Linked DNA regions of Phytohabitans rumicis. The protein of the gene in region 1 interacts with the protein of each later gene in a pairwise test. Links are inferred from orthologs where the notes say so. Each region holds a gene or a part of one and is shown on either strand. Other genes may lie near its edges.

Region 1 (4,409 bases):
GCCGCTAGCGGGGCGGCCCGATCACGGTCGCCGGCGAGTACGGCCCGGCCGGGTTCCGTCCGCTCGCCGCCTGGCCCGAGGGTCGATACGTGGCCGCCCCGCCCGGTCCCAGCGGCGACCGGCGCGGTCCGGTGCTCCCCGCCGAGCTGCTGTCCGCCGCACTGGTCGGCACCGAGCGCCGCCCCTTCACCGGTACGGCGACCGACGGTCTCCGGCTCGACGGGAGCGGCCCGGCGGCGCTGCTGGAGGGCACCGCGGTCGCGCTGGCGTACCGGCGGGCCGGCGTGGTGCCCGTCACCGGGCGAGCGCCGATCGAGCCGGCCCCACAGGAGAGCGCCTTCGTGGTCCCGGTCGCGGCGGCGCACCGCCTCGCCCTCCTGCTCACCGACGGCGGCGTGCCGGGCGGCAGCGAGGTCGCCCTGGGCCTGCTGGGCGACTGGCTGACCCGGGCGGCCGAGCGCGGCTACCGGGTGCCGGCCGAGCTGCTGCCGTCCCTGCTGGACGCCGGCCGGCGGCGCGCCGCCCTGCGACCCGCCCTCGCCGCCGTGGCCGGCCGCCGGGGTGCCTGGCTGGCCGCCCGCCGGCCGGACTGGCGCTACCTGCTGACCGAGGCGACCGCCGACCCCGACCCGGCCGACTGGGCGACCGGTACGCCGGGCCAGCGGCTCGCCTACCTCGGCGCCGTACGCGCCACCGACCCGGCCGCCGGGCTCGAGCTGCTCACCACGACGTTCGACAGCGAGGATCCGGAAGACCGCGCCCGCCTGCTCGGCACGCTGCTGACCGGCCTGTCCCTGGCCGACGAGCCGCTGCTGGAGCGCGCCCTCGACGACCGCCGCAAGGAGGTCCGCATCACCGCGGCCGACCTGCTCGCGGCGCTCCCCGGCTCGGGGCTGCGCCAGCGGATGGCCGGGCGTGCCCTGGCCTGCGTACGGCTGGAGGGGGACCGGCTCGTGGTGACACCGCCCGTCGAGCGCGACGAGAGCATGCGCCGCGACGGCGTACAGCCCCGGCCGCCGCAGGGCGTCGGACCGCAGGCGTGGCTGCTGGAGGAGATCCTCGCGCGTACACCGCTGGACACCTGGCCGGCCGCGTTCGACCGGCCCGCCGACCGGGTGCTCGCCCTGCCGGTGGCCGACGACTGGGGCGTGACCATCCACAGAGGACTGGCGCGGGCCGCCGCCACCGAGCGCGATCCGGTCTGGGCCACCCTGCTCGCCGATCAGATCACCGACGAGGTGCTGGCCGCCCAGCTCTACGACGCCCTGCCGCCGGCCGAGCTGGCCCGATACGCGGCCCGCTCGCTGCGCCGCGACCCCATCCGGGCGCACCGGCTGATCGCCATGCAGTCCGGTGCCTGGCCGGACGAGCTGGCCGAGGCCGTGCTCGACGCGGTCAAGGCGCTCGCCGGCGGGCAACGGCACGCGTGGCACATCGGCGAGCTGTGCCGCAGCGCCGCGCCGTCGATGCCGGTGCACTTCGCCGGCCGAGCCGCCGACCTCGCCGAGAAGCTGCACGCAGACCACCCCGACAGCCGGCAGCCCATGGTCGTCGCGCAACTGGCCGCTGCCCTGAACTTCCGCCGCGAGATGTACGAGGAGCTCCGATGACGGCAATCCGACCGCACGCCGAGCAGCAGTTCGCCGACGAGTTGGCCGCCCTCGCCGCCGACGACGACCGGCCGCGCCCACCGGGCTGGCGGCTGTCGCCGCAGGCGGTGGTCACCTACCTGCTCGGCGACGGCGGCAAGGTCAGCCCCAAGTACGTCGGCCCGCGCCGGCTCATGGAGGTCGCGGTGGCCACCCTCGCCACCGACCGGGCGCTGCTGCTCCTCGGCGTGCCCGGCACCGCCAAGACGTGGGTCTCCGAGCACCTCGCGGCGGCCATCTCCGGCGACTCCACGCTGCTGGTCCAGGGCACCGCCGGCACCGCCGAGGAGGCCATCCGGTACGGCTGGAACTACGCCCGCCTGCTCGCCGAGGGCCCGTCGAACGCCGCGCTCGTGGCCAGCCCGGTCATGCGGGCGATGGAGTCCGGCGCGATCGCCCGGGTGGAGGAGCTGACCCGGATGCCCTCCGACGTCCAGGACACGCTGATCACGATCCTGTCGGAAAAGACTCTGCCGGTGCCGGAGCTGGGCGGCGAGGTGCAGGCGGTCAAGGGCTTCAACGTCATCGCGACCGCCAACGACCGCGACCGGGGTGTCAACGAGCTGTCCAGCGCGCTGCGCCGCCGCTTCAACACGGTCATCCTGCCGGTGCCGGCCACCGCCGACGAAGAGGTCGACATCGTCGCCCGCCGGGTGGCTCAGCTCGGCCGCTCGCTGGAGCTGCCCGAGGTCCCGCCCGCCCTGGACGAGATCCGCCGGGTGGTGACCGTCTTCCGGGAGCTGCGCTCCGGCCTGACCGAGGACGGTCGTACCAAGCTCAAGTCGCCGACCGGCACGCTCTCCACCGCCGAGGCCATCTCCGTCATCACCAACGGCTGGGCGCTCGCGGCGCACTTCGGCGACGGCACGCTGCGCCCGCGCGACGTGGCGGGCGGCATCCTCGGTGCCGTGATCAAGGACCCGACCACCGACGCGGTGGTCTGGCGGGAATACCTGGAGACCGTGGTGCGCGAGCGGGACGGCTGGAGCGCCTTCTACCGAGCCGCCCGCGATGCCTGAGCGGTTCTACGGCGTACGGCACCACGGCCCCGGGTCGGCCCGAGCCGTGGTGGCGGCCCTGGCGGAGCAGCGGCCGGACGTCCTCCTCGTGGAGGGTCCGCCGGAGGCCGACGCGCTCGTCAAGTGGGTCGCCGACGAGCGGCTCGTCCCGCCGGTCGCCCTGCTCGGCTACGTCGCCGACGATCCACGCCAGGCCGCGTACTGGCCGTTCGCCGTGTTCTCGCCGGAGTGGCAGGCGATCCGCTGGGCGACCGCGCACGACGTACCCGTGCGGTTTTTTGATCTTCCTTATGCCTATCGGCTGGGGCGCGAGGACGAGCCCGCGGACCGGCCGGAGCGGCCGGCCGACCCGATCGGCGAGCTTGCCGCGGCGGCCGGCTACGACGACCCCGAACGCTGGTGGGAAGACGTGGTCGAGCACCGCGGCGCGCCGGCCTTCGAGGCCATCGGCGAGGCGATGGCGGCCATCCGCGCCGAGTCCGCCGAGGATCCAAACGATCTGGTACGCGAGGCGCACATGCGCGGCGTCCTGCGCGAGGTCCGCAAGACGCACGCCAATCTGGCCGTCGTCTGCGGGGCGTGGCACGTGCCGGCGCTGACCGCCAAGGTGTCCGCGGCCCACGACACCGCGCTGCTCAAGGGGCGCAAGAAGACCAAGGTCACGTTCACCTGGGTGCCGTGGACGTACGGACGGCTGGCGTCGTGGCAGGGGTACGGCGCGGGCGTGCGCTCCCCCGGCTGGTACCACCACCTCTTCACCACGCCCGACGAGGTGGTGACCCGTTGGCTGGTCGCCGCCGCCGGGGTGCTGCGCGACGAGGGCGTCCCGACGTCGTCGGCGCACGTCATCGAGGCGGTACGGCTGGCCGAGGCGCTCGCCATCCTGCGCGCGCGCCCGCTGGCCGGCCTCGCCGAGCTGACCGAGGCGACCCGGGCGGTGCTTTGCGAGGGCGACGAGTTGCGCGTCGAGCTGATCGGGCGGCGGCTGGTGGTGAGCGAGCGCCTCGGCGCCGTGCCCGACGACATGCCGGCCGTGCCGCTGGCCCGCGACCTGGCCGCGCAGCAGCGCACCCTGCGTCTGAAGGCGGAGGCGCTGGAACGCGTGCTCGACCTCGACCTGCGCCGCGAGATCGACCTGGGGCGCAGCCGGCTGCTGCACCGGCTCCGGCTGCTCCGCGTCCCGTGGGGCGAGCCGGGCGACAACTACCGCGGCAAGGGCACATTTCGTGAGTCGTGGCGGCTGCGCTGGCTGCCCGAGTTCGCGATCAGCCTGGTCGAGGCCGGCGGGTACGGCACGACCGTGGCCGGCGCCGCGACCGCCAAGGTGACCGAGGACGCGCGGGCGGCGGAGACCCTCGCCGAGGTCACGCCGCTGGTGGAGGTGTGCCTGCTGGCCGACCTGCCCGAGGCGTACCCGGCGGTGCTGCACGCGCTGGACACCCGGGCCGCGCTCGACGCCGACGTGGCCCACCTGATGGGCGCCGTGCCGCCGCTGGCCCGCACCCTGCGCTACGGCGACGTGCGCGGCACCGATGTGACCTCGCTGGTCGAGGTGACCAACGGGCTCGTCGTACGGGTCTGCGTCGGCCTGCCCGGCGCGGTCACGTCCCTCGCCGACGAGGCGGCGGGCGCCCTGCGCGACCTGGTCGACGCGGTCCACGCCGCCTTGGCGATGCTCGACGACCCCGCGCTGCGCGATCGGTGGCTGGAGGCGCTCGGTGGGCTCGCCGGCTCGGACCGG
Region 2 (4,324 bases), 1.3 Mb from region 1 along the record:
GGGCGCGTCGGTGCTGCGCCAGCTCGTCGCGTGGTTGGGGGACGAGCCGTTCCTGGCCGGGTTGCGGGCGCACTTCGCGGCGCACCGCTTCGGCAACGCCACGCTGGCGGACCTGCTGGGCGCGCTGTCCGAGGCGAGCGGGCGGGACCTGGCCGGCTGGGCCGACGCGTGGCTGCGCCGGTCGGGGGCCAACACGTTGCGCGCCGAGGTCGGCGACACCGTCCACATCGTCCAGACGGGGGAGCCGCCGCGCCCACACCGGATCGGCATCGGCGTGTACGACGGTGGCGTGCTCACCCGCCGCGTGGAGGTGGACATCCAGGGTGGACGGACGAGGGTGCCGGACCTGGCCGGGGACCTGTTGCTGGTCAACGACGGCGACCTGACGTACGCCAAGGTGCGCCTGGACTACGGGTCGGCCGATGCCGTGGCGCGGATCGGCGACCCACTGGCCCGCGCGCTGGTGTGGGCATCCACTGTGGACGCCGTACGCGACGGCGACCGGCCGGTGGCCGACCTCGTCGCACTCGTCGACGCCGCCCTGCCCGCCGAGACCGAGCTGGTCGTGATCGAAGATGTGCTGCGGATGAGCACCGACCTGGTGCGCCGCTACCTCACCGGCGCCCAGCGGGAGTTGGCGCTTCGGCGGGTCGCCCAGGCGTGCGAACGGCTCCTGGCCGGTGCGCTGCCGGGCGGGTCGCACCAGCTCGCCGCCGTACGCGGGCTGGTCGCCGCCGGCACCGACGCGGCGCGCTTTCGCGGCTGGCTGACCGGCGTCGACGTACCCGATGGGCTGAAGGTCGACGCCGACCTGCGCTGGGAGCTTTACCACCGGCTGGCCGTGCTCGGCGCGGCCGGCGCGGACGAGATCGAGGCGGAACTGGCGGCGGACCGCAGCGCGACCGGCGAGCAGTGGGCGGCCAGGTGCCGCGCCGCGCGGCCGGATCCGGTGGCCAAGGAGCGGGCCTGGCGCGTCCTCACCGCCGACACCACGCTGGCGGGCCGGCTCGTCGAGGCGTGCGCCGAGGGCTTCTGGCAACCGGATCAGGCGGTCCTGACCGAGTCCTATGTGGAGCGCTACTTCGCCGAAATGCCGGCTGCCGCGCGGCTGCGTACCCCTTGGGTTGCCGACCGGATCGCGGCGGTGGCCTATCCCCGCTACGCCGTGGCGGCCTCCACCCGGGAAATGGCCGCGGCGCTGCTGGCCCGCGACGACCTCGGGCCCGGACTGCGCCGGGTGGTGGTGGACTCGGACGACGACCTGCGCCGGGCCCTTGCCGCCCGGACCCGGCAGCAAACGATCTAGGATTCGGCAATGGCGGATGATTCGCGCCGGATCGGCATCATGGGTGGCACTTTCGACCCGATCCACCACGGCCACCTGGTGGCGGCCAGCGAGGTGGCCGACCGGTTCGCGCTGGACGAGGTGGTCTTCGTCCCGACCGGCGAGCCGTGGCAGAAGGGCGGCGTCACGGTCAGCCCGCCCGAAGACCGGTACCTGATGACGGTCATCGCGACCGCCTCGAACCCGCAGTTTCACGTCAGCCGCGTCGACATCGACCGGGACGGGCCCACCTACACCGTGGACACGCTGCGCGACCTGCGCGCCGAGTACGGCCCGAAGGCGCAGCTCTTCTTCATCACCGGCGCGGACGCGCTGCAGAAGATGCTGTCCTGGAAGGACACCGACCAGATGTTCGAGATGGCGCACTTCATCGGGGTGACCCGGCCCGGGTTCGCGCTGTCCAACGCGCATTTGCCGGCCGACGCGGTGAGTCTCGTGCAGGTGCCGGCCATGGCGATCTCGTCGACCGAGTGCCGCGAACGGGTCGCCGCCGGCAAGCCGGTCTGGTACCTCGTGCCCGACGGTGTGGTGCAGTACATCGCCAAGCGTCGGCTTTATCGGTAGTTTGTCCGGTTTACTCGCACGCGCCAACGCGGGCCATGTGAGAGGCTTGTCGGGTGACTGCATCCGAGCGCGCCCGCGAGCTGGCGCTCAGCGCCGCCCAGGCCGCCGCCGACAAGAAGGCGCACGACATCCTCATCATCGACGTGGCTGACCAGATGGTCATCACCGACGCCTTCGTGCTCGCCTCGGCGCCCAACGAGCGCCAGGTGCAGGCGATCGTCGACGCGATCGAGGAGGCGCTGGTCGGCCTGCCGGAAAAGGCCAAGCCAGCGCGCCGCGAGGGTGAGCGGGCCGGCCGGTGGGTCCTGCTGGACTACATCGACGTGGTCGTGCACGTGCAGCACACGGAGGAGCGGGAGTTCTACGCCCTCGACCGGCTGTGGAAGGACTGCCCGACGATCCCGTTCGTGGATCGCGCCCTGGTCGAAGCGGAATGACCCGTCTGATCGTCTGGCGCCACGGCAACACCGATTGGAACGCCTCCGATCGGGTCCAGGGACAGACCGACACCGCCCTCAACGACCTCGGGCGGGAGCAGGCGGCCGCCGCGGCACCGCTGATCGCCGCGCTGCACCCCGACGCCATCGTCGCCAGCGACCTGCGGCGCGCGGCCGACACCGCCGCCGCGCTCGCCGGGCTCACCGGCCTGCCGGTGCGCACCGACCCGCGCCTGCGCGAACGGTCGTACGGGCAGTGGCAGGGGCTCACGATCACCGAGGTTGCGGCGCACTTCCCGGAGCAGTACACCCGCTGGCGGGCCGGCGAGCAGCCCCTCGGCTGCGACGTGGAGACCCTCGACGACCTCGGCAAACGCGTCGGTCAGGCGCTCGGAGAGGCGGCCGACTCGGTGCCCGGCGGCACCGTCGTCGTCGCCACCCACGGCGGCGCGGCGCGGCAGGGCTGCGGCTTCCTGCTGGGCTGGCCGGCCTCGGTGATGCGCACCCTGGGGCCGCTGCAGAACTGCCACTGGACCGACCTCGGCCACGACCAGGTCCGCGGCTGGTGGCTGCGCGCGCACAACTCGGGCGCGTCGCCCCAGCGCCCCACGCCATCTCCCGTCTGAGCGGAACCGCCGCGCGTGCGGTAGCGTCGGATCACATATGGGTACGCGTCGCGCCACCGTCCTCGCCGTCGCCTTGGCGGCCACCTTGCTCAGTGGTTGTGCGGGCACCGATGGACAGTCACCTTCCTCCCTGCCCTCCGCGTCGTCGTCGCCTTCGTCGCCCCCGGAGGATCTGCCAGTGCCTTCACCGACCTCCTCAGGCAAGCCGTTCGGCCGCGCGACCGGCAAGCCCAGCCCGGGCGCCGAGATGACGCTCACCGGCCAGGTCGCCGAGGGCGTCGAGTCCGGCTGCCGGCTGCTCAACAACTACCTCCTGCTGCCCGGGCCCGGGATCAACCGCGACTCGTTCGCGGTGGGGGCCACGGTCACCGTTCGAGGGCGGGTGGAGCAGGGCATGATGACGACCTGCCAGCAGGGCACGCCGTTCGTGGTCAGCGAGGTGCTGTCCGGCTGAGGACCGTTCCCGGGTTGATCGGCTACGGTGCCGGCATGCCTGTCGCGGTCGTCACCGATTCCACCGCGTACCTCCCCACCGGGCACGACGTCACCGTCGTCCCGCTCACCGTCGTGATCAACGGCGTCGAGGGCCTGGACGGGGTGGACGTCACGCCCACCGAGGTCGCTCGGGCGCTGAGCGCGCGCCGGGTCAGCGTGACCACGTCCCGGCCCGCGCCGGAGCAGTTCGTGTCCGCGTACCGCCGGCTGCTCGACGCCGGCGCGCCCGGCGTCGTGTCGATCCACCTGTCCGCCGACCTGTCCGGCACCGTCGAGTCCGCGGCGCTCGCCGCGGCCGAGGTGGGCGAGCGGGTCGCGGTCGTCGACGCCCGATCGGCGGGCATGGGCCTCGGCTTCCCGGCGCTCGCGGCCGCCGCGGCCGCCGCGGCCGGTGCCGACCTGGCCGGAGTACGCGCCGCCGCCCGCGCCGCGATCGCCCGCACCACCACGCTGCTGTACGTCGACACGCTCGAGTTCCTCCGCCGGGGCGGCCGGATCGGGGCCGCCTCCGCCCTGCTCGGCACCGCCCTGTCCGTCAAGCCCATCCTGCACGTCGCCGACGGCGCGATCGTGGTACGCGACAAGGTGCGCACCGCCAGCCGAGGTCTCGCCCGCCTGGTCGACCTGGCCGTCGAGGCGGCCGGGGAGTCCGATGTGGACGCGGCGGTGCACCACCTGGGGGCGGGTGAGCGGGCCGCGGTGCTGGCCGACACGCTGGCCGCACGGCTGGGCGACCGCCTGAAGGCCCGCTACGTCACCGAGGTAGGCGCCGTCGTAGCCGCCCACGTAGGCCCCGGCCTCCTAGGCATAGTCATCCACCGCCACCCCTAGCCCCTTCGTCGCGCCCTCTCCCCGTC

What was found. Proteins that work in one complex are often made in the same cells at the same time.
Region 2: the proteins of Prum_RS20730 (region 1) and rsfS interact in binary tests that used the Escherichia coli proteins (3 or more experiments, as listed by UniProt). The link is inferred for Phytohabitans rumicis from one-to-one orthologs.

The regions. Positions count from the first base shown.
Region 1 is NZ_BLPG01000001.1:4,608,818-4,613,226, reverse strand. What follows is about bases 638-3,637. They hold Prum_RS20730 (ATP-binding protein), read left to right. Parts: upstream 638-1,606; coding sequence 1,607-2,668; downstream 2,669-3,637. Other genes in these bases: Prum_RS20725 (DUF5682 family protein), read left to right, coding at 2,661-3,637; Prum_RS51710 (DUF5691 domain-containing protein), read left to right, coding at 638-1,610. Also shown: more of Prum_RS51710, read left to right, coding at 90-637; more of Prum_RS20725, read left to right, coding at 3,638-4,409.
Region 2 is NZ_BLPG01000001.1:5,872,860-5,877,183, forward strand. Bases 740-3,654 are described here. They hold rsfS (ribosome silencing factor), read left to right. Parts: upstream 740-1,962; coding sequence 1,963-2,346; downstream 2,347-3,654. Other genes in these bases: pepN (aminopeptidase N), read left to right, coding at 740-1,306; nadD (nicotinate-nucleotide adenylyltransferase), read left to right, coding at 1,316-1,909; Prum_RS26730 (histidine phosphatase family protein), read left to right, coding at 2,343-2,972; Prum_RS26735 (hypothetical protein), read left to right, coding at 3,151-3,426; Prum_RS26740 (DegV family protein), read left to right, coding at 3,462-3,654. In the rest of the region: more of pepN, read left to right, coding at 1-739; more of Prum_RS26740, read left to right, coding at 3,655-4,298. UniProt on the Escherichia coli protein: Functions as a ribosomal silencing factor. Interacts with ribosomal protein uL14 (rplN), blocking formation of intersubunit bridge B8.